DNA from 3 places in the Caballeronia sp. SBC1 genome. Region 3 is predicted to be linked to each of the others. Evidence: predicted binding sites of a transcription regulator. Region 3 holds the regulator's gene; each other region holds the start of a gene.
What was found. Region 3 encodes FliA, which starts transcription of late flagellar genes. Its sites were predicted from a motif close to CTAAAGTTTNNNNNNNNNNNGCCGNTA; they were not measured.
Positions count from the first base shown of each region.

Region 1: the regulator FliA is predicted to act here: its motif matches at 4,387-4,413, upstream of motA (flagellar motor stator protein MotA).
Region 2: the regulator FliA is predicted to act here: its motif matches at 5,356-5,382, upstream of motA (flagellar motor stator protein MotA).

Region 1 is NZ_CP049158.1:484,309-494,370, forward strand. Features, by position in the region: gene SBC1_RS29110 (bifunctional aspartate transaminase/aspartate 4-decarboxylase) at 1-270, shown strand, start outside; gene SBC1_RS29115 (porin) at 368-1,546, opposite strand; gene SBC1_RS29120 (nuclear transport factor 2 family protein) at 1,900-2,268, shown strand; gene motB (flagellar motor protein MotB) at 2,257-3,402, opposite strand; gene motA (flagellar motor stator protein MotA) at 3,463-4,332, opposite strand; gene SBC1_RS29135 (hypothetical protein) at 4,560-5,546, opposite strand; gene SBC1_RS29140 (hypothetical protein) at 5,944-6,597, shown strand; gene SBC1_RS29145 (hypothetical protein) at 6,764-7,036, shown strand; gene SBC1_RS29150 (hypothetical protein) at 7,119-7,289, opposite strand; gene SBC1_RS29155 (MFS transporter) at 7,409-8,869, opposite strand; gene SBC1_RS29160 (response regulator transcription factor) at 9,253-9,981, shown strand; gene SBC1_RS29165 (ATP-binding cassette domain-containing protein) at 10,057-10,062, opposite strand, start outside.
Region 2 is NZ_CP049156.1:204,973-215,034, reverse strand. Features, by position in the region: gene cheW (chemotaxis protein CheW) at 34-567, opposite strand; gene cheA (chemotaxis protein CheA) at 616-2,880, opposite strand; gene SBC1_RS00985 (response regulator) at 2,980-3,360, opposite strand; gene motB (flagellar motor protein MotB) at 3,427-4,416, opposite strand; gene motA (flagellar motor stator protein MotA) at 4,450-5,310, opposite strand; gene SBC1_RS00970 (glycosyltransferase family 4 protein) at 6,096-7,166, shown strand; gene SBC1_RS00965 (H-NS family nucleoid-associated regulatory protein) at 7,425-7,730, opposite strand; gene aqpZ (aquaporin Z) at 8,025-8,744, shown strand; gene SBC1_RS00955 (PXPV repeat protein) at 9,091-9,375, shown strand; gene SBC1_RS00950 (Cof-type HAD-IIB family hydrolase) at 9,548-10,062, opposite strand, start outside.
Region 3 is NZ_CP049156.1:3,869,372-3,879,433, forward strand. Features, by position in the region: gene SBC1_RS17325 (DUF1116 domain-containing protein) at 1-464, opposite strand, end outside; gene fdrA (acyl-CoA synthetase FdrA) at 472-2,028, opposite strand; gene SBC1_RS17335 (DUF2877 domain-containing protein) at 2,165-3,055, opposite strand; gene SBC1_RS17340 (cysteine hydrolase family protein) at 3,072-3,740, opposite strand; gene flhF (flagellar biosynthesis protein FlhF) at 4,294-6,033, shown strand; gene SBC1_RS17350 (MinD/ParA family protein) at 6,026-6,958, shown strand; gene SBC1_RS17355 (RNA polymerase sigma factor FliA) at 6,989-7,720, shown strand; gene SBC1_RS17360 (diguanylate cyclase) at 7,752-8,843, opposite strand; gene SBC1_RS17365 (aromatic ring-hydroxylating dioxygenase subunit alpha) at 9,169-10,062, shown strand, end outside.

The sequences.
Region 1 (10,062 bases), on a different replicon from region 3:
CGTGCGTATGGGCCGGATTTCGTTGCATGGCTCTTCGCGAACACCGAGCCCTCCGAGCTGCTGTTCCGGCTAGCGAAGGAAGCGCGCGTCGTCCTTTTGCCGGGACGCGGCTTCGGCACGCAACACCCGTCCGGGCGCGTGTCGCTAGCCAACCTCAACGAGAGCGACTACAAGGCGATCGGCCGCGCGATGCGCAAGCTGATGGTGGAGTATGTCGAGCGCTATAACGCCGCAACAGGCAGTTCGCTCGATAAAAACAAGGTGCTCTGATACGTCTGCGGCGCCGGGTACTTCAGGCGTCGAATAAAAAACGGGCCGCTGGGGATGAACTAACCCCAGCGGCCCGTTTCAACACCTGAAGCCTGCTTTAGAACTTGTGGCGAATACCCACGCGTGCAGCGATCTGCTCATTCGTGCCTTTGCCCGACGTGCCGAAGTAGCTCGTGCTCGAACCAATCTGCGCCTGTACATCGGCGCCTGAATTCGAACCTGACGCGTGTTGATAGATACCCAGCACGTAGACGTCGGTACGCTTGCTCAGCGCATAGTCCACGCTTGCGTCGACCTGGTTCCACGTACCCTTCGCGGAATCGGTGAGCTTCATGTACGTGTAGCCGAGGCCGCCGGTAAGAGCCGGCGTGAACGCGTACTTGCCGCCGATTTCATACGCGTTGAACTTCGACGTCGCGCCCGTGATCGATTCAAAGCGCGTGTTGGTCCAGAGGCCGAACACCGTTGCAGCAGCAACCTTGTAGCTGGCGCCAATACCGAACGTGCGCAGGTCCTTCGAACCGCCCGTCGCAACGTTTGCAATGCTCGTGCTGAACGCCGGCGTGGACGAGCCCGGATAGTGGATGTCCGTATAAGCCGCGCCAATGCCGAACGGGCCGCCGGCGTAGTTCACGCCGAAGCTGTAAGCGCGCGACGAACCTTGCGTCGTGACGCCAGCGGTCGTCGTGGTGGGCGTTCCAGCAAATGCGCCAGCCTGGTTCGAGAAGCCGTACAAGCCGCCAAACGTCACGCCGTGGAAGTTGGCGCTGCTGAACTTGATCGAGTTGTTGATACGGCTCGACGTGAGCTGGTCGACGTCGTTGATGTGGTACGCGTAGTTCCCTGCAACCGTCTGGCCGCCGATGGAATACGAACCGCCGAGATAATCGGTCGAGAACGTGTATTGCCGGCCGAGAGTTACCGAGCCGATATCCGACTTCGAAATCCCCACGTACGCTTGCCGGCCGAATTCCGCGCCGCCCTGGCCGAGCGTGCCGTTGCCGCTGTTGAAGCCGCTCTCCAACGTGAAGATCGCCTTCAGGCCGCCACCCAGGTCTTCAGCGCCGCGCAGGCCCCAACGGCTGCCTTGTGCCACGCCGTCGTCATATTTGAAGTTCTTCGAACTGCCGGTCGTGCCGACTGCGCTGTGGTTCACGTAGCTGATACCAGCGTCAACGAGGCCGTACAGCGTGACGCTGCTCTGAGCTTGAGCGGAAGTAGCCGATGCGGCGAACGCCGCCATTGCAGCAGTGGCGAGCAGTGTTTTACGGTTCAAAACGTTCTCCCTAAGCGTGGGTGTGAGTAAGTGATTCAAATAAAATTGATGCAAACAAGTGATGCGCGGCACCGGACTCTGACGGTCTGTAAGCTCGCGACGGGCGGACTTTAACGAACAGGTGTGTAAGCTATATGACAGTTGTTTTTAAGCGACGGCTACAGAAAATACTTCCGGTAAACCCTATGAGCAATTCTTGGGAGAGCAATCAGCCGACAGCCTCTTTGACGAACCGACCCCATGCAAAACTGCGCGTCGAGCGGCTTAGGCCGGTATCCGGGGACGGTGCGAGGCGCGTTTTCGGGAGTCGCTGCGCTATGCTGGCGGCTGATCTTTAAGCCAGGAGCGAAGCGATGACCGAGAGCGTGATTGCGGAACTGGAAGGGCGGTTGCGAGCGGCCATGCTCGCATCGGACGTGGATGTTCTTGATACGCTGCTCGCCGACGACCTTACGTTCGTCGACGCAACAGGCAAGGTATGGAGCAAGGCCGACGACCTGAACGCGCATCGCTATGGGATGCAGCGGATCGAGCGGCTGGAGATCAAGGAACAGACAGTGCGCGTGTACGACAAGAGCGCGGTGACGCTCACGCATGCGGCGCTTAGCGGCCAATTCGGCGGCGTGCCGCTCTCGGCCAATCTCCGCTACACGCGCATGTGGGTGGAGACAGTGAGCGGCTGGCGGATCGCCGCCGCTCACTGCAGCGTGCTAGCTTTTTGAGGCTGGCCCAGTAGCTGCCGACGAAGCACGCGGCTTGGCCGGTTGCTCCTTCACGGCCGCCGAAATCACAGCGCTTGCGGACTTGGACCCGAAGGTCGCCGCAGTCACGGCGCTTGCGGGCTGAGACCCAACGGCCGCCGCGATCACAGCGCTTGCAGGTTTGGGCCCGACAGCGTCTGGGATCATTGAGCTTGCCGGCTGCGACTCATCCACGGCGGTGCGCCCGCCGTCCGCAAAGAAGGTTTGTTCGGCGGCCTTGTTCAAAACCAGGATGCTGATGCGCCGGTTAGTAGGTTCATCGGCGACAGCTTTGTTGAGCGGCAATACATCGGCTAGTCCGCGCACTTGCAGGATCTTGCCTTCGTTCATGCCGCCCGCAATTAACGCGCGCCGTGCGGCGTTCGCCCGCTCGCTCGACAACTCCCAGTTCGAATAACCTGCCTCACCGCCCGAGTACGGCACGGCGTCCGTGTGTCCGGCGATCGACACGCGGTTGTCCACGTCGTTGAGCGAGGCGCCGATCTGCGCGAGGATGGTCACCACATACGATTCCAGCTTCGCGCTGCCGGAGGGGAACATCGGCCGCTTGAGTGAATCGACAATCTCGATACGCAATCCTTCGCTTGTGATGTCAATACGAATCTGATCCTTGTATGCGGCCAGGGCCGGCGTGCGTTCAATCAACGCACTGAGCTTCTGCTTGAGTTGCTTCAAGCGCTGCGCGTCGTCCTTGGCTGCGGCAGCCGCAGCCGCGGACGCGGCTGCGCGTTCGGTCGTTTTCGGCAACGGCTGGGACTGGCTCTTGGTGTCCTCCCCTGGACGCGAACTGGAGAGATCGCGTCCGCCGCCTTCGATCACGCTCGTGCGTGCGGCGCCGCTGCCGTCCTTGCCGCCGAAGACCGCCGACAGCGGCGTGTTGAAATAGTCTTCAATACCTTGCTTGTCGTACTTCGAGGTCGAGCCGAGCAGCCACATGAGCAGGAAGAACGCCATCATGGCCGTGACGAAATCCGCGTACGCGATCTTCCATGCGCCGCCGTGATGGCCAGCGTGCCCGGCCTTTTTCTTGCGTCGCACTACAACGGTCGGCGCCAGCACCGACTGCATGGGCTCGCGGGAGGGGATGTCAGCCATGAGCGAACCTCTTGGTGATCTGCGTGATCTGCGTGATGCGCGCCGGGCGAGACAGGCTCGTCATGCCGATTTCGGTTGCTTGGTGGCGCGGACGGCGTCGTCGAGTTCCTTGAAGGTCGGACGATCGGCCGTGAACAACACCTTGCGCCCGAACTCGACAGCAATCGCCGGTGCATAGCCGTTCATCGACGCGAGCAGCACGGACTTCACGCACTGGAACGGCTTGGCTTCGGCCTGTCCTTTTGCAGCCAGCAGATCGGCCAGCGGCCCGAAGAAACCATACGAGAGCAGGATGCCGAGAAACGTGCCGACCAGTGCGCCAGCGATCATTTCGCCGAGTATCGCGGGCGCGGCTCCAACCGAGCCCATGGTATGCACGACACCCATCACAGCCGCGACAATGCCGAACGCGGGCAGGCCGTCGGCCATCTTCTGGATTGCGCCGGCTGCCAGTGATGTTTCCGCATGATGCGTCTCGAGTTCTTCGTCCATCAGGTCCTGCATCTCGAGCGCGTTGATGTTGCCGCTCGACATCATGCGCAGGTAATCGACAATGAATTCCAGCAGATGGTGATCGTTCAGCACGTGTTCGTACTTCTTGAAGGTCACGCTGTTTTGCGGCGCTTCCACGTCGACCTCGAGCGCCATCATGCCTTCCTTGCGCGCCTTCTGAAGCAGCTCATACAGCAGCGCGATGAGCTGCACGTACTTTTCCTTCGAGTAGCCTCCTGTCTTGAACGCGCTGGGAATGACCTTGATGGTCTTCTTGAGCGTCGTAACGGGATTCGATACGACGAACGCACCCATTGCCGCGCCGAAGATGCACAACAACTCGAAGGGCTGGAATAGCGCGGCCAGATGGCCGCCTACGCCCAGGAAACTGCCGATCACCGACCCGATGACCACGACCCAGCCAATAACAACAAACATGCTCTCTCCGCTTGATTTTCTTGTGCTTCATTTGAATGAAGCTGTCATAGACCTTAACGGCAAGCAGACCAGTAGATTTAGGGTAGGGCGGAGGTATCTTTTATCTTTAGGTTGGCGTAGCACGGCAAAACTTACTTTTCAACCGATGTTGATCGATGTGTATCGATGCTGCGAGCGCTTCTCTGGCAAGGTCCGCACACTCAAAGTGCGGTCATCGTGCGCCATCATTAGCCGCCCGCGATCGATGTGAAGCTGGCGAGGCTTTCCGTATACGTGGCTGTGTTGCCGCCCGTCGCCACGGTGATGTTGATTGTCGATGAGTTGAGCGGTGCAAGGGTCTCAACAGTGTCGGCATCGGAAATTTGCACAAGGCCAGCCTGCAAGGTCCCCTGTGCTATGAGCACTGGCGTAGGCGTTGCCACGTTGAACGCGATGACCGCGCCGCTCACGTTAACGCTGACTGCCGCGCTGGTGGCCAGCGTATCCGTGACAGGGTCTGCGCCGTGAATGCGCGAGAACGCCAGCGAGGTAATGGTGATGGCGCCGCTCACGCTGCTCGTCGACGTGGTCTGCGTGCGTCCCACCGTGACGCTCGGCGCGGTAGCGGTTGTGGTGGTGACTCCGCTGCTCGCGTCATAGCTTTGCGTGTACGTCACCGTGCCATTGAGCGTGTTGGTTCCATTGCCCGATACGAGTGTGAGATTGCTGGCCGTTTCAATGGCGGTGTACGACCAGTTTTGCGTTGCGCTGCCGACAGGACCCGCCGCTGTCTGGATCTGCACGCTCACCGCGCCGTTGACTTGCGCATTGTCTGCAACGGTCGGCGCCTGGATTTCGCCCGTGCACTGGCTGAACGTAAGCATGGCGTTTTCACCGGCCTGCAAACCCGCGGCGCCCGCATTCTGCGTGACTACGTTGACCGATCCGCCCGCGCTGCATGATGTGCTCGACAATGCCGCGCCTGAACTCGCATCATGAACCAACGACGTCACGATGGACGTATAGATGGCAGCCACGCCGGGGCCGGCCAACATGCCGAACGCCCCCGCGTAGTCGGCGACCTGCGAGCTCTGAATGGCGGACGACAACTTGATCACGTTCGATGCCGGTGCGTCCGAACCACCCCCACCTCCCCCGCAAGCGCTCAACAGAACGGATGCCGCGATGATGCTCACTGCGCTGGTTAAGCCATTCATCTGATGATACGAAAACATGCCTGCTCCAATTCAATTGCATGCCATGCGTCTGCACGGTGTCTCGGGGCGGCGCGGTCTGAATCTCTGCCCACGATGCTCGATCAGGTCATTCGGACCGGATCACGGAGGCGATTATTGCGGCAGTCGAAGCGATCTCATTCATTGAACAGCGATGTGAAAAACATCCAATTCGGGGGTCTGTTTTTCGAGCGTTCAAACCACCCCTGCTGACGAACCATCAGATGATTGAAGGCGTCGGAAGGAATGGTCTATGACGTTAGCTCATCGTCCCGGTCACTTTTACAGACAGTCGAATTGGACTCGAAAACAGTCACTGTTTGCTTCATTGAATCAATTGCTGAAACCGTAAAGTCTCGCCACGGGAAAGAGCCCGGCACATTACGGAGAGGGTGCAGTGAACAATGTCTTGAGGGCGGCAACCGCCGCAGCGATCGCAACGCTGGCAACGGGCATAGCTCACGCGCAGGAAGTTTATGTACAGGGCGGCACGCTGGGCGCTGGTGTAGGCGCGGCGTATTCCTTGAACTCGTGGTCGGGTGTGCATGCGGAAGTGGAGGGCTTTGGCCTCTCGCATTCATTCAACGTCAGCGGCAACAACTACGATGGCCACCTCAGCCTGAAGCAAGGGGGGCTTTACCTTGACCTGTTCCCTTTTTCCAGCAGTGGCTTTCGCGTGACAGGCGGTGCGCTGTTCAATGACGATGAACTGACGGCGCACGCAGTGCCCAATGCCGACGGTAATTACAAGATCGGCAATGACTATGTGCCGGCCATTGGTGCCGCGCCGTCCGCCACTGTGCGCCTGCCGAGCGTGATGCCGTACCTTGGCGTGGGTTATGGTCACAAGCCGGTGTCGAAGGGATTTGGCTTCATGTGCGACCTCGGGGTGGCGTATGGCCGTCCTCGGGTTTCTTATTCGGTGCCGGCCATCTATAGCCTGTTGACGACGCAGGCGAATATCGATCAGGAGCAGCAAAATATTACTGATCACGTGCAACGGTACCGTTGGTATCCCGTGGTCCAGGTGGGCGTGACTTACCGGTTCTAGTCACCGGTTCCAGTCGCCGGTTGCAATCGGTTAAGGCTTGCAAAATTTGAACCTGTTTGAACCAGCGTCGCGCTGGATCTTCAATAGATGACCGGGACGGACAGGGTGCGGAATGTTTTATGCGTGCCTTAGCCTGATCTCCATTCACTACAGGCGAACCCTAGCGATGATTCAAACTTTCGAGCAAACCATCGACGGCAAACCGGTGCAGTTCTGTGCAAGCATCGCAGACGGCGGCAGTCCGCAACGCGTCATCATCAGCCGGGCGGATTCGGCGAAGTCGCTGGTGATCGTCGAGGCGTCGGGGATTATCGGCGCGATCAAGGCCGAGGTCGAAGCGCCGGAGACGTTTGTCGCCGAAGCCGTGCGCAAGGCTCAGCAGGAAGGGCTGATTGAACGGGCGCTCGCATCGGGCGAAATCCTGACAACGACTCTTTAATTCGACCCGCATCGATCAAAATGCCCGCCTGCGAACGCAGGCGGGCATTTTTTTACTGATCTGCTGATTTGCAGCTGCGAAATCAAAGACGCGGTTCACCGTTGTTCGGATCTGCAGGCACCAGGGGCGTTGCGGAATCCGGGCCATCGGGTGAGTCGGGATCGTCCGGGGGCGGCGGCGCATCGGGGTCGAGCAGTTCGTCGGGGTCGGGTTCGATCGGCAAGTAGGTTGGGTCCGGCGGCGGCGTGGACATGTCCAGTTCCTCATTAGCGGTCTGCGGACCGCGCGTTGCACGAGAAGTGCATGTGTGAAACCGGACGCAATGAACGTACCCGGCGCGCGCTCTTAGCGCTTAACCCACGTGCATCATGCTCAGTGGCGGTTCCCCGCGCCGCATTTAATCGATGCCATTCCTGGCGCTTGATCGTCCTTTGCGCGCTTGCTTTCCACCGCCCGCCACGCGAGGATCGCGGCGAATAACAGCAAAGCCACCGATACCCCCGCCGACGCCTTTACGCCTATCACGATCTGTGCGCTTTCCGCCATGGCCGAGTGACTCGCCAGCGCACCAAATGCGGCGACGCCTATCGCGCCGGCCGCTTGCCGCGCGGTATTCAGCACCGCCGACGCCGTGCCTGCGCGGTCCGGTGTAACCGTGCCTAATACGGCGGTTGTCATTGCGGGGACAGCGAGTCCCATGCCCGTCGGAATCAGCAAGAAGGGCAGCAGCAATACAGCCACGGGCGTAGACGCATTGACGAAAAGAAGCGCGGCAAAACCTGCTGCATCGATCAATGCGCCAATGATCATCGGCAAGCGCGAGCCGAAGCGCGCGACGACTACGCCACTGGCAAGATTCGACAACAGGAACCCCCCGGTGAGCGGCAGGAACGCGAGTCCGGCTTCCAAAGGCGTATGGCCAAGCACGCGCTGCAAGTACAGGCTGAGCACGAACACCATGCCGTAATACGTGAGGTTCACGCAGATGCCGAACACCGTGGCCGAAGCGAACGTGCGGTTCCGAAACAGCGCAGGCGGCAGCATGGGCGCTGACGCGCGCCGCTCGACCAGCACCAGCGCCACGGCCGCGAGAAGCGCCACCGCAATTGCGCCGATCACCAGCGGGTGCGTCAGGCCCAACGGCCGGAGCTCGATCACCGCGCCGACGAAGGCGATCAGCGCAACGGTCGCGAGCACTTGGCCGGGCAAGTCGATACCGCGCGCTTGTTGCTCCGGCTTTTTATCGGCGATCCAGACGTAGGTCGCCACAATCCCCGCTACGCATAACGGCACGTTGACCCAGAAAATGCTGCGCCACCCGAATGCGGCGATCAGCAGGCCGCCCACGATCGGCCCTGCCGCAATCGACACCGCGCCCGCCGCCGTCCATAAGCCCACGGCACGCGCCCGCAGCCCGTCGTCGTGACCGCAAGCCTGGTTGAGCAGCACGAGGGAGTTGGGCAGCATCGCGGCCGCTCCTATGCCCTGCAATGCGCGTGCAGCGACCAGTTGGGTCGCGTCCATTGCAAAGCCGCAAGCGGCGGAAGCCACCCCGAACAGCATCAGGCCCGCAACGAACAAGCGCCGTGCACCGAAGCGGTCGCCGAGCACGCCCGCCGAGAGCATCAGCGCGGCAAAGGCGAGCGCGTAGGCGTCGACTGTCCACTGCAAGCCCGCCACGCTCGCGTGCAGATCGCGTCCGATACTTGCGAGCGCCACATTGACGATGGTGACATCGAGTTGAGAGACCACGAAACCCATGCTGGCCGTGGTGACGATCAGCGCCTGGCGTGTGCTCAGCCCGGCGCGTGGGGAGGAAAGGTTCGAGTTCATGGAGACCAGCTTATCGACCCTGCGCGCCCGACGTTTCCGTGGTTCGTGAAATATGCATGCGCGACTCTTTTTGGGGGTCGTGCCTGCGCTTATGCGCCCTTGTCAAACCCGTGGCATGGTATCCAGGCAACACTTTTTGAAAAGCTCTGATTCCGTTACGTGTCGGCACAAACAGTGACTTTGCGCGACATATTGAAGGCATTTGTGACGATTTGGCGGTCGTAATTAAGAGTTTTCCGATGGATCAACCCGGTACCGCTCTGCAGAATTCGCGCGTCTGAAGTGGTCTCGTGGAGCGTCATGAGACCTTCTTTGGTGTCTTCAATAACGTCTTTTCAGCACGTCCAGAAGTCACCGTTTGCAGGTTCACCGGTCCCGTTATCATGCGCATCGCAATTCTTCAATCCGATCCCCAGCACCGTTTCGTTGTTGGCGGAATCATCGAACGTCTCAACCATGTCTGTATTCCGTTTAGCGACGGCTTGTCGATGTCGAAATCGCTATCCCGGTCCACTGTCGACATGCTGATTCTCGACTGGCATTCCAGCGGCTTGTCCGGGCTGGACCTGCTGAAGTCGATGCGCTCGGGTATTGGCGAGCGCGTGCCCGTGATGTTCGCCTCCGCGGATGGCGGAGAGAGTAACGTGGTTCGTGCGTTGAGCGCGGGTGCCGACGACTACGTCACGCATCCCGTGCGTTCCGCCGAATTCGGTGCACGCGTGGAAGCGCTGCTGCGGCGTGCGTATCCGGCGAATACCGCCGCGATTACTGAACTCGGCCCGTATCGCTTCGATTCGCGCCAGCAGAGCGTCACCGTGCGGGGCCAACCCGTGCAACTGAGCGGCACGCAATTCCGGCTGGCGCTGCTGTTTTTCTCGAACGTCGGGCGGGTGTTGTCGCGCGATCACATCTTCGCGATGGTCTGGGGGCGCGAGTTTCGCGAGTCCACGCGGACCATTGACAGCCATGTTTCGCGCTTGAGGCTTGCACTGACTCTCGAGCCGATCAATCACTTTCGCTTGCAGCCGGTGTACAAGAGCGGCTATCGGCTGTTGCATCTTTATGGCGACACCGTCGATGAAGCGCGGGCGTGTGAAGAAGCTACGGCTTGATACGTGTGTGGTGTTTGAAGATGAACAAGCCGTCGCAAGACGGCTTTTTTGCGCGCACCCGGAGGTGGTATCCCTTCAAAT
Region 2 (10,062 bases), 350 kb from region 3:
GACCAGCGTGTTGGTAACCAACTATATGAAGACTCAGGCGGTCACGGCGACGGAGTCGATCAACTCCATCTCCTTGCTCGTCATCAACTTTTCGATGTCCATCAGGATCAGCATCCGGCCATCCACCGTGCCGAGGCCCGTCAGGTATTCGGTGGTGAGCGTGGCGCCGAATTCCGGCGCCGGCATGACCTGGTCTGCTTGCAGCGTGAGCACGTCGGACACGCCGTCCACGACCATGCCGACCACGCGATGCGCAACGTTCAGGATGATCACGACCGTCTGGTTGTCATATTCCACGCGGCCGAGATTGAACTTGATGCGCATATCGACGATCGGCACGATAATGCCGCGCAAGTTGATCACGCCCTTGATGAACGCCGGCGCATTCGCGATGCGCGTGACGTTGTCGTAGCCGCGAATTTCCTGCACCTTCAGGATGTCTATGCCGTACTCTTCCGCGCCCAGCGTGAAGACGAGGAACTCCTGTCCTGCCGCTTCTGCCTGGCTGGCGCGTTGAACGTCACGGCGTTGTACCGCCGAAGTAATGGATTGGATGTCTGCTGCCACGTTAGCCTCCAAAAATTGGTTAGGTATTCCGACTATCTATTTAATGCTTTAGTGACTCAACGCGCCGTGCGCCGAGCGGTTTTCACGGTTCAGCGCCGCTACGTCGACGATCAGCGCAACGCGGCCGTCGCCCAGGATGGTCGCAGCGGAAATGCCGTGCACCTTGCGGTAATTCGTTTCCAGGTTCTTCACCACCACTTGCTGCTGGCCGACCAGTTCATCGATCAGCATGGCAAAGCGGCGTCCTTCCGACTGGATGATCGTGATAATTCCCTGCGTGGGTTCCGTGCGCGCATCGGTCACTTCGAAGACCTGATGCAGCGCAACCAGCGGCAGATATTCGCCACGAACGCGTACCACGCGCTCGCCGCCGGCAACGGTGTATATATCCTCGGCAACGGGTTGCAGCGACTCCATGACGAAGTTCAGCGGCAGGATGAAAATCTCGGCGCCCACCTTCACCGACATGCCGTCCAGAATCGCCAGCGTCAGCGGCAACACGATCTTCGTGGTGGTGCCACGGCCTTCGCGCGACTGAATCTCGACATGGCCGCCCATCGCCTGGATGTTGCGTTTCACTACGTCCATGCCCACGCCGCGGCCGGAGATGTCCGTGACCTTTTCGGCGGTGGAAAAGCCCGGCATGAAGATCAGTTGCCAGACTTCGTCGTCGGACATTTGTTCGTTCACCTGCATGCCTTGCTTCAGCGCCTTCGCGAGAATCTTGTCGCGACGCAGGCCCGCGCCGTCGTCGCTGACTTCGATCACGATGTTGCCGCCGTGATGCGCCGCCGACAGCACCAGTTGTCCCGCCGCCGCTTTACCCGCCGCACGTCGCGCTTCCACGGTTTCGATGCCATGGTCGAGCGAGTTGCGCACAAGGTGCGTCAACGGATCGATGATGCGTTCGATCAGGCTCTTGTCCAGCTCCGTCGCCTGTCCGAACGTGACGAGTTCCACTTCCTTGCCGAGCTTCCCGGCGAGATCGCGCACAAGCCGGGGGAAACGGCTGAACACGTAGTCCATTGGCATCATGCGGATCGACATCACCGCTTCTTGCAGGTCGCGCGCATTGCGTTCGAGCTGCGCCATGCCATTGAACAGGCGGTCGTGTAACGCGGGGTCGAAGGTACTCGTGGTTTCGGCGAGCATTGCTTGCGTGATCACCAGTTCGCCGACGAGGTTGATCAGCTGATCGACCTTCTCCACGCCCACGCGGATGGAGCTGCCTTCCGCGGCAGCGGGCGCGGCTGCCGCTTTCGTTTTCTTGTCGCCTTCGGGTGCCTTCGGCGCTTCGAGCGCTTCTGTCACCGCGACGCTTGCGGATGTCTTGGTGCGGGACTCGGCGGCAGCAGCAGAGACTGCCGCCGGTTCCGTCTTCTCAGATGCGGGTGCTTTTGCCGCCACCTCGTTCAACGCTTCCAAATCTTCCTGCTCTGCAGCAGCTTGCGACCCGCTAGCAGGCGCCGCATCCGCTGCATTGCCGCGGCTGACCGCGATCTGCGCTTCATCGATCACGAAACAGCACACGGCGACGATATCGTCGGCGGATACATCCGAGTCGAGCCACAACGTCAAATCGCCGCCCGACTTCATTTCACCGACAACGCTACCCAGGTTTCCAAGCTCCTCAGTCAGCAGAGCCTGGTCCTTCTCCCCTACCCCCCGCAACGTAATTTTCAGGTGAGGACCGTCTTGCCCGGCGCCATTGGCGTCCTGGCTTGCGTCCGGCGTCGCTGGAAATTCGGCCCACTCCCCGTCTTCCTCGACCGCCTCATTCGCTTGCTCGACCACATGCGGCGGCGGCTCGTTCGGCCCGAGCGCCAGCGCGACTTGCGCGAGATCCTGCGCGATTGCGGCGGCTTCGGCGAACGACGGCTCCGGCTCCGCTACTTCAGCGGCAGCGATACCGCCGTCAGCCGGATCGTTGTCGCGCAAGTATTCAAGCTTCGCGCAAATCGCCTTCGCGGCGGCCGCGTCCGGCTCAGCACTGGCGCGATATGCGCTGAGCTGATCCGACAGCACGTCCTTGGTTTCAAGGAACGTATCGATCATGTCGCGACGCAGGACCAGTTCGTTATTGCGCGCCCGATCGAGCAACGACTCGAGGATGTGCGTGGTTTCGGTCAGCGCCGAAAATCCAAACGTGGCCGCGCCGCCTTTGATCGAATGCGCCGCGCGAAAGATCGCGCCAAGATCCTCGGGATCGGGATTCGCCAGATCCAGCGCGAGCAGCAACTGCTCCATATCCGCGAGCAGCTCGTCGGCTTCGTCGAAGAATGTTTGATAGAACTGCGTAATGTCGAGTGTCATGCCTGGGTCACCACCGGATGCCTTGTCTGTCGTCGCTATGCGCGTCGTAAAAGCTAATGTGTTCTTCGTGCCTGATGCTTCATGCAAAAACGGTTTGCTTCAGTTCGGGTGTTCCGCTCCCGACAACGTGGCGACCAGTTCGGTCAGCATGTCGGGGTCGAACGGTTTTTCGATCCAGCCCGTCGCGCCCACTGCGCGCGCCGATGCTTTGAACGGCTCGCCCGACTCGGTCGTGAGCACCAGGATCGGCGTATTCGCATAGGCACGATGTCCGCGCAATTTCCCGATCAGCTCCAGGCCGCTCATTGCCGGCATGTTCTGGTCGGTGATCACGAGATCGAACTGTTCGGCGAGCGCCTCTTCGTAGGCTTGTGCGCCATCCATGGCAATCACCACGCGATACCCCGCCGCGACAAACGTCGCCGAGAGGATTTGCCGCATGGCAGCCGAGTCGTCGACAGCCAGAATGTTCTTGATCATGATGTGTGCCGCCCTCTGTCCGATGTTCTTGTCGTGCTCTCGTGAGCGAATTTCATGGTGCCGCCGTCATGGTGCAGCCGGCTTGGCCGGCAATGCCGGCGCCAGCGAGCCGAAGTTGGGCTGGAGCTCGCCCGGGCCGCCGGGGCCACCCGCGTTGCTTGTAATCGTGGTCGCCGGCTGGTCTTCGCGCGTCATCGCCTCTTCCGACCTGTGGTTCAACACCAGGATGCTGATGCGCCGGTTCTCGGGATCGAAAGCATCCTGCTTGTTCAGGTTCTGCGTCGATGCCAGTCCAAGCACGCGCAAGACCTTCGATTCATCCATGCCGCCCGAGATCAGCTCGCGCCGCGACGCATTCGCGCGGTCCGCCGACAACTCCCAGTTGCTGTAACCCTTTTCACCGCCCGCGTATTGCGTGGCGTCGGTGTGTCCTTGCACCACGATCCGGTTCGGCACGTCATTCAGCGCCTTGCCGATCTCGCGCAGGATGTCGCGCATGTAGGGCTCCACGTTGTTGCTTGCGAGCGCGAACATCGGACGCTTCTGGGTATCGACGATCTCGATGCGCAGCCCCTGCTGTGTCGAATCAATCCGGATCTGCTGCCTGAACTGGCGCAACACCGGGTTCGCTTCAATCGCGGACATCAGCTTGACCTGCAGCTCGTGCAGACGGGCCTGATCACGCCGTTCGAGTTCGCCCTGCGCGGCTCTCAGCGTCTGCTCATCAAGCCGGTCCACGCGCCGCGTGCCGTCGCTCATGCGGGTCGTGCCCGGCTCGGGGCTCGAAATATCGCGCCCGCCGCCGTCGATAATGCTGGAGTCCATGCCGGTCTTCTGCCCGCCCATAATTGCGTTCTTGAGCGGCATGTTGAAATACTCGGCAATCCCCTGGCGCTGCACCGGCGACACTGCGCTCAGCAGCCACATCAACAGGAAAAAGGCCATCATCGCCGTCATGAAGTCGGCGTAAGCCAGCTTCCAGGCGCCGCCGTGGTGCGCCTTCTTGTTCGATATGACGCGCTTGATGAAAATCGGACGATCTTTGTTGGTCGGCATGGCGGGCTCGGTGCGCTCGGTCGCTGAAGGCGGTTACTTCGCCTTCACGCGGCGTACGTGTTCTTCCAGTTCGGAGAACGACGGACGCTCGGTGGAGAAGAGCACTTTGCGGCCGAATTCCACCGCGATAGCCGGCGCGTAGCCGTTCAGGCTCGCCAGGATTGTCACCTTGATGCACTGGAACATTTTCGTCGACTCGGCCACGCGCTGTTCCGCGACGCTCGCGAGCGGGCCGATCAGCCCATAGGACAGCAAGATGCCGAGGAACGTCCCGACCAGCGCCTGCGCGATCATCTCGCCAAGAACCGCCGGCGGCTGATCGGCGGATGCCATGGTGTGAACCACGCCCATCACGGCCGCGACAATACCGAATGCCGGCATCGCGTCGCCTACCTTGTGCAGCGCCTGCGCCGGGCCTTCGCCTTCCGCGTGATGCGTCTCGATCTCCTCGTCCATGAGGCTTTCGATCTCGAACGCGTTCATGTTGCCGCCGACCATCAGGCGCAAATAATCAGTAAGGAATTCGACGATATGCCGATCCGCCAGGATCTTCGGGTACTGGCCGAAGATCGGGCTTTTGGACGGATCGTCAATATCGGACTCAAGGGTCAGCGTCCCTTCCTTGCGCGCTTTCGCGAGCAGCACATAGAGCAGCGCCATCAGCTCCATGTACACGTCCTTGTTGTACTTCGAGCCCTTGAAGAGCGTCGGGATCACGCGCAGCGTGGACTTGATCGTCTTCATGCCGTTGCCGAGGATGAATGCGCCCAGGCCGGCGCCCGCGATCATCAGGATTTCAACGGGCTGGACCAGTGCGCCAAGGTGACCGCCTTCCAGCGCATAACCGCCGAAAACGGACAACAGCGTCACTAGTGTTCCGATGAAAATCAGCACAATCGAGCCCTCATGGTTGCATCGGCGAAACCGCCGTTAAGTGGTTTACGGCAAGTGGCTGGAAAACTTTGAAGGGAAATCGCGGAGGGGAACGACAGGTCGAGCACCGGGCACCGTCTTGAGTGGCGGTGCATTCCAGCCTGTTACGCAGCGAGCTGGGCAGTAAGCTGGCTAGGCTGATTCGGTCACCTAGCCGGCGGCCGAGCTTCGCGCCACAAAAAAACCGGGCAAAGATGCCGATTCTCAGCTTACGGATCGGCAATAAGTTGTAAGCAGGCACTAGCCGGTTGAGATCGGACGAAACGTTTTCCGCGCCGGCTGCCGCACCGCCTGACTAACGTCTGACTAACGGCGGACCTGGGTAAATCTTTACGCGGCGGGCATTTATTTGCACAGCCAAAGGCTAGGGCGAACGCTGGCGAGGCCATGACCAGCGTGCCTGCGCCGTGGCACACGCTTTGCTGTCTATGCCGTCCTGGGCAATGCATCCTGCACCGCGCAATTTAATGACGGACGCGCAATCGCTTGCCGCATAAGGGGGTCGGCAATCCGCCGAGCCGCGTAACGGCCGGTGTTTCGGCCTGTAACAAGGTTAAGCGTTTGAAAAATGACTCGTTGATGCGGCGAGTCATCTCGATAATGGGTCGTAAGGGATAACCCGATTCATCCGGGTCCTATTTTTTTCAGGGGGCGGCAGCATTGACGCTGGCCCGTCTGCCAAGGCTTTACCGGTTTCCGTTTCGGAAACTGTGCGTCGAAGCCTTCACGAACAGGAGAGTCACGTTATGCGTATCGCACAAATTGCACCGTTGCACGAAGCAGTCCCCCCGAAGTTTTACGGCGGCACCGAGCGCGTCGTCTCGTATCTGACCGATGCACTGGTTGATCTCGGCCATGACGTGACGCTGTTCGCAAGCGGCGACTCGCAGACGAAGGCGAAGCTGGAAGCCGCCTGGCCGCGCGCGTTGCGTCTCGATCCGTCCATCCGCGACTGGAATGCGCCGCACGCGCTGCTGCTTGAGAACGTACGCCGTCGGGCTCATGAATTCGACGTGCTGCACTTCCACCTCGACTACATGCCGTTCTCGGTGTTCTCGCAAATGGACACGCCGTTTCTGACCACGCTCCATGGCCGGCTGGATCTGCCCGAGTTGCAGCCAGTGTTCAGCGCGTTTCCTGATGCATCGGTCATATCGATCTCGGATTCGCAGCGCGCGCCGCTTCCGCAGGCTGGCTGGCTCAACACGATCTATCACGGACTGCCGGAAAAGTTGTTGACGCCGCAAACGCACAAGAAGCCGGAATACCTGGCGTTCTTGGGTCGTATCTGTCCGGAGAAGCGCGCCGATCTCGCCATCAAGATCGCTGCTCAAAGCGGTCTTCCGCTGAAAATTGCCGCCAAGGTGGACAAGGTCGACCAGGAATACTTCAAGACCGTGATCGAGCCGCTGCTCGCTGAGTCGAAAGCCAGTGTTGAATTTGTCGGCGAGATCAACGAGCAGCAAAAGCCGGAGTTCCTGTCTGGCGCGAAGGCGTTGCTGTTCCCGATTGACTGGTCAGAGCCGTTCGGTCTGGTAATGATCGAGGCCATGGCGTGCGGTACGCCGGTGATCGCGTTCAATCGAGGTTCAGTACCGGAAGTGATCGACCACGGCGTGACCGGCTTCATTTGCGAAGACGTGCAGGGCGCGGTCGGCGCACTCCAGCGCCTGGGCGAACTCTCGCGTACCGAAATTCGCGCGCAGTTCGAACGTCGCTTCAGTGCAAAGACCATGGCGCTGAATTACGTTGAAAGCTATACCGCGTTGTTGCAAGCCGCCAAGCGTCCGATATTGCGCCGGGTGGCAATCGGCTAAGTTCCGACTAATAACTGGCTGAGAACTGGCTAAGTATCAGCTAATTTATTCAGTCGTCTGGTGACTAGGCGCCGCTCTGAAAACGCGGCGCCTAGTCTATTGGAAACGATGGTCGTGTCGTTATCCAAGGTTTTATTGCGAAGCACAAAAAAATCCGCCCTTTCGGGCGGATTTTTTCATTGGCGTTTTCGTTGTCATTCATGCTGACATTTTGCATGTATGTTTGTCTGCACTTTTCGATGCAGTCGTCAGGCATTTTTAAGAATGCGCCTGACTAATCAGGAAGCGCTCGCGATTCTTTCCCGCAATCCATTTCGGCGGCTTGCCGCGGCCGCTCCAGGTGCTGCCCGACTTGGGGTCCTGATAGATCGGCGGCAGCGGCTCCTTCTTGGGTGGCCGGCCTCGCCGGACAACCGAGAGCCCCAAATCCTGGGCTGTGAGTCCATATTCCACAATCTTGCGCCTGATATCTACCAGTACTGCTTCCAGTTCTGCGCGGCGCGCCTCCTCCGCCTGTTCCTGAAGCTTGGCGATCTGCGCCTTGAGCTCGGTGTATTGCGACATTTCCAAATCCTTTCTGATAGCCCGCGATTATTGAGAAGCGTAACGGCATCGATTAAAAGATGCAACGTTTGAACATGCAATTGCAAAAAGTCCTAATGCGAATGAGAAGAGTCTTGAAACTATAGGGCATTCCTAATCAGAGTTCCCTTAGTTCCTGATGATTTAACAATTGTTGACAACTAGTCCCCGGACTCGGATTACACTGCTTACCCGCCGCCGTGGTCGGTACAAATTCTTATGATCACAAGCGTCGGAATCGTTTCAGTTTTTTATATATTTTTAGGACTTCGAATCATGCGATTAGGACAGCGCCTCGGCGCAGAAATGTTTGGTACGTTCTGGCTCGTGCTGGGCGGCTGCGGCAGCGCAGTGCTAGCGGCGGGTTACCCTCAACTTGGTATTGGCTTTGCGGGCGTAGCGCTCGCGTTCGGCCTTACCGTGCTCACCATGGCCTACGCCATCGGCCACATTTCAGGTTGCCACTTGAACCCGGCGGTGAGCGTCGGTTTGACGGTCGCAGGACGCTTCCCGGTTCGCGATCTGGTTCCGTACATTGCGGCCCAAGTTGTGGGTGGCGTGATCGGTGCATATGTGTTGTCGGTAATCGCCAGCGGCGCGCCGGGCTTTGACCTGGTCGCGAGCGGCTTTGCCACCAACGGTTACGGCGATCACTCGCCCGGTCATTACACAATGATTGCCGCGCTCGTGTGTGAAGTCGTGATGACGTTCTTCTTCCTGTTCGTCATCCTGGGTGCGACCGACAGCCGTGCGCCTGCCGGGTTTGCGCCAATCGCCATTGGCCTGTGCCTGACGCTGATCCACCTGATCTCGATTCCGGTTACGAATACGTCGGTGAACCCGGCGCGTTCCACGGGTCCGGCATTGTTCGTGGGCGGAGCAGCAATGGAACAGCTGTGGCTGTTCTGGGTGGCTCCGATCATTGGCGCCATCATCGCTGGCGTGGTTTATCCGTTGCTGACCGGTGCGAAGAACCGGGCGCTTGCTTCGGCGTGAATTAAAAAACGGTGAAAGCCAATAAAAAACGGGCGCTCAGCGCCCGTTTTTTATTGTGCAATTCGTTTCTATCGCGTCGGCATGGCAGATCAATATGAATAATCCGCGACAAATGTAATGGCGGCTTACGGCCTGCGAGCGTTTTAAACGTCAATTTACATACGCGAGACGGGGAATTGTCCAACAAGCGATAGCTGGCAGGGCTTTGGGGGCATTTACCCCGCAGACCAATCGTGGTTTTAACTTTCACGATACTTTCATTTGCTAACAACTCGTCGATACTCGTAAAACAGGCATTGCGTAGATTTGAGTCATGCGACACACGTCGCCCCAAAAGGAGAACGCCATGAAACGCATCGTCACTCATTTGCTCGTTGCCGCCGGTCTTGCGATGGGTGCCGTCGGCGCCGCGCAGGCTCATACTGATCTCTCTATTGGGCTGTCGCTAGGCGTGCCGGTTTATGCGCAACCTGCACCGGTTTATGTCCAGCCCGCGCCGTTCTATCGCGCTCCGCCACCCGCCTGGGGACATCGCGACGGTCGTTGGGGCGCACCGGACCGAGGACGTTGGAACCGCACCGGCTGGGATAACGGTGGTTACGGTCATGACGGCTGGAATCGTCGCGGCTAAGCAGCGCGGGCTGTAGCGGCTTGTAGCGGCTAGCCAAGGGCTGTTCAAGCGAAGGGAGCGTCTAGTCGAGACGCTCCCTTTTTTGTTACGGCTTGGACTACAGCTCCGATGCTGGCCAACGCTGCATTTAGTTTCCGCTCCAGTTGCACCCCCGCTTGTAGCCTTCGCCGCATTACTCGTCAGCGCGAACCGGCGCGGCGAGTTCATCCGTCATGCCGAACAACGCACGCAATTGATGCGCAACGCCAGCCTCGAAGTTGTTGCCGGTCCGCGGGACATTCGGGAGGCGTTTTATCAGCGCCGGATTTGCGTTGTTCATCATGAATGGCCGGCCTGCGGTTTCGAGCAGATCGATGTCGTTCATGTTGTCGCCAAAAGCAACACAATGCGCTGTGTCAATATCAAGCCTGTCCAGCACGAACTGCAACGCGCGCCCCTTTGAGACGTCAGACGTCATCACCTCGAGACAATCAGGCATCGAATAAGTGACATAAATGGAATCACCGAATTCACGTTCGAGATTCGCCGCAGTCAGCTTGAGATCTTCCGGCTCGCCGATATACAGCACCTTCGCAATGTTCTCGCCGTCGTGCTCACGCAGGTCCATCACGTCGTAGTCAAAGCCCGAATCCTGATGGAACGCCAGCAATTCGGGCGCGTGACGGTCGATCAACCAGGCGTTATCGG
Region 3 (10,062 bases):
ATTGGGCCGACCGCCTGATAGTGGTGACACGGCTCGAAGTCAATCGCGCCGTCCGCCGCCAGACGCTCGGCGGCTTCGTGGGTCGTCGCCCATCCTTCAAACAGGATCGCGCCAACAATCGCGCCTTTCACCGGTCCGCACATATCGGCCCATTCGATGGGCGGACCCGCATGGAGGATCAGCTTGCGATGCGCCATTGCGCTGATTGCGTGCGACGCGCTCATGACATCGACGAGTACCGGCTGGGCCGCGAGATACTGCTGGAACGCCTGTTCGTTGGCCTGATCGACCAGCGGATGGCGAATCAGCGATGCCAGCGCCAGCCCCGCGCCTACGTCGCCGAGAGCGGGCGGCTGCCAGCGTAAATCAGTGACGTCGCCGCCGGCCAGGGCGAGGTTATCGGCAAAACTGCTCAAGCCTGCGTTCACCACGTTCAGTGGCTGGTTAAATAGCGTATTCATCATGGTCCCGTTATTTTTGCGCCTGAAGATGGGCAACGTGGCTCGCCCAGAGCGCCGCCTGCGCGTTGCAACCGGCAACCAGAACGCCGGCTTCGCGCAAGGTATCGACCTGACGGCTTCTGACTTGTGGATCGGCTTCCGTGCCGCAGACGTGGGAAATCAGGACCGGCAAGTCCTGGCCCGCCGCCTGAAGGCGCGCGTGCTCGATCAGTTCTAACAACTCGCGGGCAGGTTCTGTCGATGCGCCGTAACCCAGCACGAGGTCGAATAGCACGACGGCCGTTTGCGGGTCGTTCAGTTCCGCGAGGATTCGCTGGTTGCGCAACGTGGGATCGATCATGGGATGCGGACGGCCGCGCGTGAAATCGTCATCGCCCATGTCGACGAGTGTGTGACCGGTGCTGTGCCAGATATCCTCGAGCTTGCTGTTGGACGCAACCGGCGTATTCGACGACGCGGCGAAGCCGCGTTGCCGGCATAACAACTGGCTCTCGTAGCAAAAGGTGCCCCCCGCGAACACCCCGCGGATGAAGCGCCGCATGGGTCGCAAGGTCCGGCTGTAATCGTGCAGACGGCCTGCGTCCGGTGAGTTGATTTCAGCTACCGTTGGCGGCAGTTTGGCGCCTGAGAGCAATGCGACGGCGAAGCCGGCGGCATCCGCCAGGGTGTACGCCGGGGTGATCCCCGGCACGTTCATGTCTTCCGGCTTTGCGCCCAGGAAATTGACAACAACCGGCTTGCCCGCCGCGCGCGCCCGCGCCAGGATTTTTTCCGCCACTGCCGGAGCGGGCGGTTTGGAGATCAGCACGATCACTTGGGTGTCGGGATCCGCAGCCAGCGCATCGAGACCGTACAACATGGAGATCCCGCCGATCGATTCGTGCAGGTCATGGCCGCCCGTGCCGAGCGCCTGCGAAATCCCGGCGCCCAACTGGTCGATACGGCATGTCACTTCCTGCAATCCGGTGCCCGATGCCGCCACTACGCCTATCGCCCCGCGCCTCACCACATTGGCGAACCCCAACGGCAACCCATTGATAATGGCCGTCCCACAATCAGGTCCCATCACCAGCAGGTTTTTTTCACGCGCGAGTGTCTTGATCTCGAGTTCGTGGGCGAGGCTGACGTTGTCGCTGAAAAGCATGACCGACAGCCCCAGGCGCAGCGCCTTGATCGCTTCGGCGGCGGCGTAGTCGCCGGGGACCGAAATCAGCGCGAGATTCGATGCTGCCTGTTGTTCCACCGCCATTTCGAGGCTGGCAAGCGGTGGCGGACGCACGCCGTCGCCGCTTGACTCCTCCGGCTTGCTGTTCAAACGCTCTTCCGCAATAACGAGCGCGCCGTCGCACGCCGCGATCTCTCCGCGTACCGCGATCACGAGATCGTTCGGGCCGGCTGTGCAGCCGTCGTCCAGAGCCGCGTCGCGCAGTTGCGCGAGATTGGTGCTCGTTCCCATCACCACCGAGGCCTGCTCGATGCCGGCAAGTTTGGAGATGTGCGCGGATATCTGCATCAGGGACACGGAGTCCTGATACATGTTCTTGAAGACCTTGGTTCTTATGCTCATTTCAGCTTCCGTAATCGTTACACCTTCTTGGTCCAGATTCGGCCGAGTGACCGCCTGGCGAACCCGTCATTGCACGCGGCGGGTGCCATCACTCTGATTAATTCGATAATCGTTTTTCGCTAGTCGGTACAATGGATCAGGTCATTTCTTTCTGCTCCACCTTCCCAAGCGCTCTTATTCCGTGCAAGAAGCCGCCGAGACAATCTGCTCCAGATGACGAGCCGAATTTCATAACGTTGATTGCCGAAAGTTTCAGCTCCGCCACCGGGACTCCGTGAATCAGGACCGTTGTCAAATGATCGATCGACTGTGAATAGTGCCCCTGCAACGCGAGCTCCAGATAATGCCTGCTGATACTGGTCGTCCGGTGAAGCTGATTTTTTATGGCCGGGCGCAATAATTTCAAATGCGCGGATATAACGCCGAGATGTTGCCACGGCCATAACGACGCCAGATAACCCAGCAGGTAGTCGTCGCCATCCGGCGTCAGCCCCGCTCCGTACCCAATCAGTTCGGAGACGCCGCTCTCCAGTTCCGCTTTTTCGTCGCCGAGGTTCAGCCGAGGGTTGCGCCCTCCCGGCGGCCAGCCCGGCACCAGTTGCAAGCTGCTGCGGACCTCGCGTTCCAGGCAGTACTCCAGCAACTGGCTCGCCAATGCCGGGTAAGCCGCCAGCATCGCGTTCAGCGAATGGCCGCCCCGCACCCGATCCGTTCCAGGCCGCCAGCACGGTGCCTGGCTCAGGTTCGCGCGCCAGAGCGTGCCGCGCAACTCGTTGTTCTCGAGCGTGATGGGCTGCCGGGAGTGCGCTTGATGCCGCCAATCCCAGCCGGGCGGCGTCGAGATCCTTATAGCCGTGGGCAGGTTCTGATAGCGCGGACTCAGCAAGGTCAGCAACTCGCCACTCGCCGACGACATGTTCATGGCGTGCTGAAAGCAGCTATGGACCCAGAACCGCTGCGTCTCGCGCGGCCCGTGCTCGGCCATATAGCCGACCGAACACACCGGGAACGTGAGGAGGCGTGCCATGGCGGCCCGGCCGGCTTCAGCCGCGCAAGCCGTCGACAATCGCCGCGGCGTCGGTGACCCACCCGAAAATTGCGCCTTGCGCCTTGATCATCTCCAGCGCGGATTTCTGGAATTCCGGGAAATACGACCCGACGCAATCCGCCGGGATAATGCACTCGTAGCCGCGATCATTGGCTTCGCGAACCGTCGTTGTCACGCAGACCTCGGTCGTCACCCCGCACACGATAAGCGTCTTGATACCGTGGTTTTGCAGAATCAGCTGCAGGTCGGTTTCGTAGAACGCGCCCTTGCCGGGTTTGTCGATGATGGGTTCGCCCAGCGCCGGATACAGCTCCGGAATGATGTCGTGCCCTGCCTCGCCGCGGACCAGGATGCGGCCCATGGGGCCGTCGGTGCCAATGAATGTCTTACCGCCGCGCGTCAGTTTCGCAGGCGGGCAATCGGCCAGGTCGGCGCGGTGGCCTTCACGCGTATGGATGACCAGCAGCTTCGAATCACGGGCCGCCTTCAGGACTTTCCCGCACGGGACAATCGCGCTGCGCACCAGGGAGACGTCATTTCCCAATGCTTCGCCAAAGCCTCCCGGTTCAACAAAATCACGCTGCATGTCGATCATGGCCAATGCAGTTGTTTGTGAATCGAACGAGAGCGGGAATGGTTGTGCGCGAAATAGTTTTTGAGGCATTTTGATATTCCTTGATTAATGTCAGGCCCTGAAATGCTTGCTCTGCTATTGCAAATTATCTGAATTGTCCTGCGATTTATTATAGGTAGGTTCGCCTTGACGGACGATAGAAATTTCATTGACTTGACCATTGTTCATTGATTTTCAAACTTGATTAAAGTCGTTTCTAAAACTTAATAAAATAACTGTCACGAATTACTCGATACTGTGTTTCGCAATAATAAAACGCCGGGCGAAATAATCACCGCAACCCTGCGACGGAATAACGCGCCGGGCAATGAAACGATTCATGAAGTCTATTCACCGTCGTGTCCGCAGAGCATCAATGTAATCGTCTGATGTTTGAACCAGCACGCATTTCCCTGATGCAGCCCGTGCGCCGCTTCCGTCATCGATCTCCCGAATTACCCCGCTTTCCCGGCTCTTATCAGCCGATGGCCCGCCAGCCACCCTTGCAATAATTCATTCACTGGAAAACGGTACGTCGCTCAAAACGTGGCGCAACCGGTCAACCGCAACAGATCAGCGTGAGCGCGAGCTCATCGGGGGGTAAATGAACATCCGCAAATTTATCGGTGCCACGAGTCGCGAAGCGTTTCGGCTTGTCCGTGAGGCACTGGGCCCCGATGCGGTCGTGTTGTCGAACCGGATAACCGAAGACGGCAGCGTCGAGATCGTCGCAGTTGCGGACGGCGATCTCGCGAAGATCTCCCCGAAAGCCGCCGCTCAGCACCGCGAAATGAAGCTGAGGGAGTCGGCCGGAAGCCAGTCACATTCGCAGTCACATTCGCAGTCACTTCAGCAAGCTCATTCGCAGCCGAATTCGCAGCCACAGGCGCATTCTGGTTCGAACCCGTACGCCAGCGGCGATGTCTTTTCGTCGGTGTTCGGCGCCAATCCCGAGCCGCTGGATGACATGGAACCCACGGCGCTGCCGGATGACCCATCGCGCACGATGGCCGAATCGAATCCCTGGCTGATCGAGCATGCGCGCCGGGTGGCGCAGTCAGCCGCTGAAAGTGCGCCGCAACGCACGCTGAGCGCATCGGCAGCCATCGCGAAGGGATTGGGCAGTCCGGTGACGGTCACGCCGCAGGAATCCGCGCAAGCTCCCGGATGGACACGCGAAGCGGCCCACCTCGCCGCTCGCCGCGCGGAACAAAAAACCGCGCAAATGCTCGCTCAAACCCAGCCGCAAGCCCACACGTCGGCGGCACAAACCGCCAGTTCGACGCAGGAAGGCGCATTCGCGGGCCTGCCGGCATCGGCGGCCGCCGCGGTGACCGAAGCCATCCGCACACGCATGGAACAAGTCGTCAACGACACCGTCATGCATGAGCTTTCGTCAATGCGCGGCATGATGGAAGAGCACTTCGCCGGCTTGCTGTGGGGCGATCGCCAACGCCGCAGCCCGAATCACGCCGCGCTGACCAAGCGCCTGTTCGCCGCCGGTTTCTCCGCGCAGCTGGTCCGTTTGATGATCGACAACATGCCCGAGATCGAACAAGCCGAAGCGTCGATGCAATGGGTTCAGCAAGTGCTCGAAAACAACCTGCCCGTCATGGACAGCGAAGAATCGATGATGAACCGTGGCGGCGTCTTCGCGCTGATGGGCCCGACGGGCGTGGGCAAGACCACCACCACCGCGAAGCTCGCCGCGCGCTGCGTGATGCGCTTCGGCGCCAGCAAGGTCGCGCTGCTTACCACCGACAGCTACCGGATCGGCGCACACGAACAACTGCGTATTTTCGGCAAGATCCTCGGGGTGTCGGTGCATGCGGTGAAAGACGCGGGCGACCTGCAACTCGCGCTCTCTGAACTGCGCAACAAGCACATCGTGCTGATCGACACGATCGGCATGAGCCAGCGTGACCGTACTGTCGCCGATCACATCGCCATGTTGTGCGGCGCCGGCCATCCGGTGCAGCGCCTGCTGCTGCTGAACGCAACCAGCCACGGCGATACGTTGAACGAAGTCGTGCAGGCCTACCAGAGCACGCCGGACCAGCCGCCACTCGCGGGCTGCATCCTGACCAAGCTCGACGAAGCCACGAACCTGGGTGGCGTACTCGACACCGTGATCCGCTACAAGCTGCCCGTGCACTACGTATCGACGGGTCAGAAGGTGCCGGAAAACCTGTACGTCGCGACCAAGCGCTTCCTGATTAAAAGCGCGTTCTGCATTCCGCGCGACGGCTCGCCGTTCGTGCCGCAAGACGACGACGTGCCGCCGCTCCTGTCCGCGCTCTCAGCGCGCGCTTCCACCGAACTGCATGAGGTGCACTTTGGATAAGTTCGTGTCCGATCAGGCTGAAGGCTTGCGCCGTCTGCTGACACGCAACGGCTCCCGGGTCGTGGCGGTGTGCGGCGCCCCGGCAGGCGGATTAGGCGGAACCGGCAATACCTCGACGGTCGTCAATCTGGCCTCCGCCCTCGCCGCGCAAGGCAAGGATGTGCTGGTGATCGACGAGCGCCAGAACGCGCTGTCGGTGAGCCGGCTCGCGAAGGTGCCAGACAACGCCGCACTCGGCGCGGTCCTGTCCGGCAAGCGTTTCTTGCAGGACGCCGTCACACGCACGCCGTTCGGCTTTTCTGTGATTGCCGCGCCTCGCGACGAACGCATCAGCCAGGACGCCGCGCATTGCCGGGTGCTGCTCGACGGACCCGCCGATATCGTCCTGATCGATACCCAGCTCGATCGCAGCGGTGCGCTGTCAAACCTGGCCGTGCAAGCGCACGACTTCGTGATTGTGACCCGCGTTGCGCCGGCCGCGATCACCGAGGCGTACGCCTGCATCAAGCGCCTGCATTACGCGCATGCCATCGGGCGGTTCCGGGTGGTTGTGAATCACGTGAAGAACGGCGCCGATGCACAACTCGCCTTCGATAACCTCGCCGGGGTCGCCAGCCGCTATCTCGCGGTGCAGCTCATGCCGGCGGGTTGCGTGGCTGAAGATCCGCGCGTGGCGCGGGCGCACGAGCTGTCGCGTTGCGCAGTGGAAGCTTTTCCGGGGACGGCTGCTGCCCGGGATTATCGGCAGATTGCCGCTGAATTGCAGTACTGGCCGATGCCGCAAGCGTCGCAGTTTGAATGGCCCGTGCAGACCTTGCGAGCGGAAACGCAGCATGGGATGGAGCGCTCGATCAACTCCGGCGCGGTACGCCGCACCGAAACGCCATTGATGCAGCTTGCGATGAGCAGCTCCGCGTCCGTGTGATGCCGCAAGAGAAGGAACAAGGTGAATGCGATGTATAACGCCCAAGGAAAACTGTCACAGGACGAGGTCCTGACCCGCTACGCACCGCTGGTGCGCCGGCTCGGACTGCAGCTCGTGGCAAAAATGCCGGCCAGCGTCGATCTGGACGACCTGATTCAGGCCGGCATGATCGGCTTGCTGGATGCGGCCAGCCGCTATAAGGAAGATCAGGGCGCTCAGTTCGAGACCTACGCCAGCCAGCGGATTCGCGGCGCGATGCTCGACGAGTTGCGCGCCAATGACTGGCTGCCGCGCAGCATGCGCAAGACCTCGCGCGAAGTGGAATCCGCGGTGCATAAGGTCGAGCAGCATCTCGGCCGGTCCGCGAGCGAACAGGAAGTGGCCGAGCATCTGAGCATGCCGCTCGTTGAATACCAGGCCATGCTGCAGGATCTGCATGGCAGCCAGTTGATCTATTACGAAGACTTCGACCGTTCTTCGGATGACGAGCCGTTTCTCGACCGTTATTGCGTCGATAAAGCCGACCCGCTTTCCGCATTGCTCGACGGCAGCTTGCGCTCGGCGCTGGTTGAAGCCATTGATAAATTGCCTGAGCGCGAAAAGCTGCTGATGAGCCTGTATTACGAGAAGGGGCTGAATCTGCGCGAGATTGGCGCGGTAATGGAAGTCAGCGAATCACGTGTATGCCAGTTGCATAGCCAGGCCGTCGCGCGGCTGCGGGCGAAGTTGCGGGAACAGGCGTGGTCGGGCGTGGAGGCTTGACGGCCGTTTGCTGAAAGTGGATCAGGGCCGATCAGGTTTCGAAATCCGCGCTTTCGGCGAACACCGTCTGGCCTCTGCCGAGCGCCTTGGCGCGATACATCGCGCGATCGGCTGCGCGCATCAGCACGGCAATATCCCTGTAGCCGGGGCTCAGGTCCGGCGAAATCAGGCAGGCACCAATACTCGCCGATACATTCACCGCCTGGTCCTGCACCGACGTCATTTCAGCCAGCACCGAGTGCACGCCATTTGCCACCGTCTGCACGGCGTGGTTGCCGGTCACGTGCCGCGCCAGCACGACGAATTCGTCCCCGCCGAGCCGCGCGACCGTGTCGGTGGTTCTTACTCTTCTTGCCAGCAGCGCCGCGAAAGTTTGCAGCACTATGTCGCCGACTTCGTGGCCGTAGGTATCGTTGACTTCCTTGAAGCCGTCGAGATCGATCAGCAGCAGCGCGGTCGCGCCTTCCTGTCCCGTCGATATCGCCATCACCGCCCGGCCGATAGTCTGTTCCAGCATGTAGCGGTTGCTCAATCCCGTGAGCGGGTCGGTGCCGGCTTTGAGCGCAAGGTCGCGGTTCGCGCTGCCGAGCCGGCCGATCATCACGGCGAGATATATTGATGCCCCGAGCACACTCAAGCCAATCCCGAGCGCGGCGGACCGATTGATCATCCACCAGGGTTGCAAGACGGACAACGCGACGATTCCCGCCAGCGCCGTTCCACACGACAACGCCAGCGTACGCTTGCCGTAACGCCCACCCGCGCCGATCAGAAAGAGGAAGACGGCCCATAGCATGGGCAAGGTGAGCGCCCCACCCGCGCCGAGAATGATGGTGAGCAGAGCCTGATCGGCAACCGTTGTGAATGCGAGGCGCAGAGTCGACTGCCGCTGCATTCTGCTGACGATCAGCCGGGTCGCCACGCCATAGATCAGATAAAGTGCGAGCGCATGGAAGCTGGCAATGGCGGCGGACGTTGGCGCCGACCACGCCAGCGCGGCGTACGCGACCGTCGCAAGGCCGCCCAGTATGACTCGGAGGGTCGCCTGCTCTTTTTCCGGATCGAGATGTGGCGACCACACGTAACCACGCTGCCGGTGGAAGGGGTCATTCGACTGCCCCATTCTGAGTCTCCTGAGGGAACCCGAAGGCGATGCACGAAGTGCAGATTGATGTCGCGTTTTCTGCAGTGACTGCATAGTGCAGAATCGCAATCGTACTGCGTCGTTGAAAAATGGCTGAAAATCGCACGATTCCGCTAGATTTCTGGCGGATTAATGCTGACTTGCTGCTATAGATTTCGAGCGGAAGAGCACGCATGCAGCGCGCCAGGGTGTTTTGGCGGCTTGCGTTTGCGTTTTTGCGCGGCTTGTTTTCGAATTGTGGTTTGGGCCGATAGTCGAATCGGTGCTTGAATCGTTATCTACTACTCTGGTTTTTCGACGCCCGATGCAACCCTTCGAATCTGCTTCTTCCCCTAGCGACATGCACGCCGCCGATGACACCCACTCCGCGCCCGATACCGCGTTGCTCGGCGAATGGCTGCCGGTCTGTAATAGCGCCGATGTGGCGGCCGGGCAGTCGCGCGGGTTTCTGGTGGCGGGCGAATGGCTGGTGGTCTGGCGCAGCGCGTCGGAGGATGACGTTCCGGCAGCGCCGCCCGATATCTCCACCGATGTGCACGTCTGGCGCGATCGCTGTCCGCATCGCGGGGCGCAGTTGTCGTTGGGCACGGTGACGGGCGGCATGATTGCGTGCCCTTATCACGGCTGGCGCTATGACGTCGATGGCGAATGCATCCACATTCCCGCCAATCCGTCGTTACGCCCCGCGAAGCGCGCTTGCGCGCGGACGTATCGCGTGAAAGAGAAATACGGCGTGGTCTGGACGTGTCTCGGCGAGCCTTCGCATCCGCTTGATTTCTTCCCGGAGTACGACACGCCCGGTGCGCGCCGGGTCAATCTTGCGGCGCAGACGGTGCGTTCATCGGCGCCGCGCGTGGTCGAGAATTTCCTCGATATGGCGCACTTTCCGTTCGTGCATACCGGCATTCTCGGCGATACATCGCACGCAGAAGTGCAGGATTACGAAGTGATTGAAACGGAGGGCGGGCTTGAAACGCGGCGGTGTCGCTTCTGGCAACCCGCGGGGTTGCCGGGACAGGAAGGCGTGGATATTGAATATGTGTATCGCGTGAAACGGCCGTTGGTGGCGAGTTTGTCGAAGGTGGCGCAGCACGGGGAAGGCGCGTTGCATTTGCTGCTGGTGGCGTCGCCCGTGAGTGAAACGGAGACGCGGGCGTGGATGGTGTCGGTGTTCAAGGATGAATCCGCGCACTCGGAT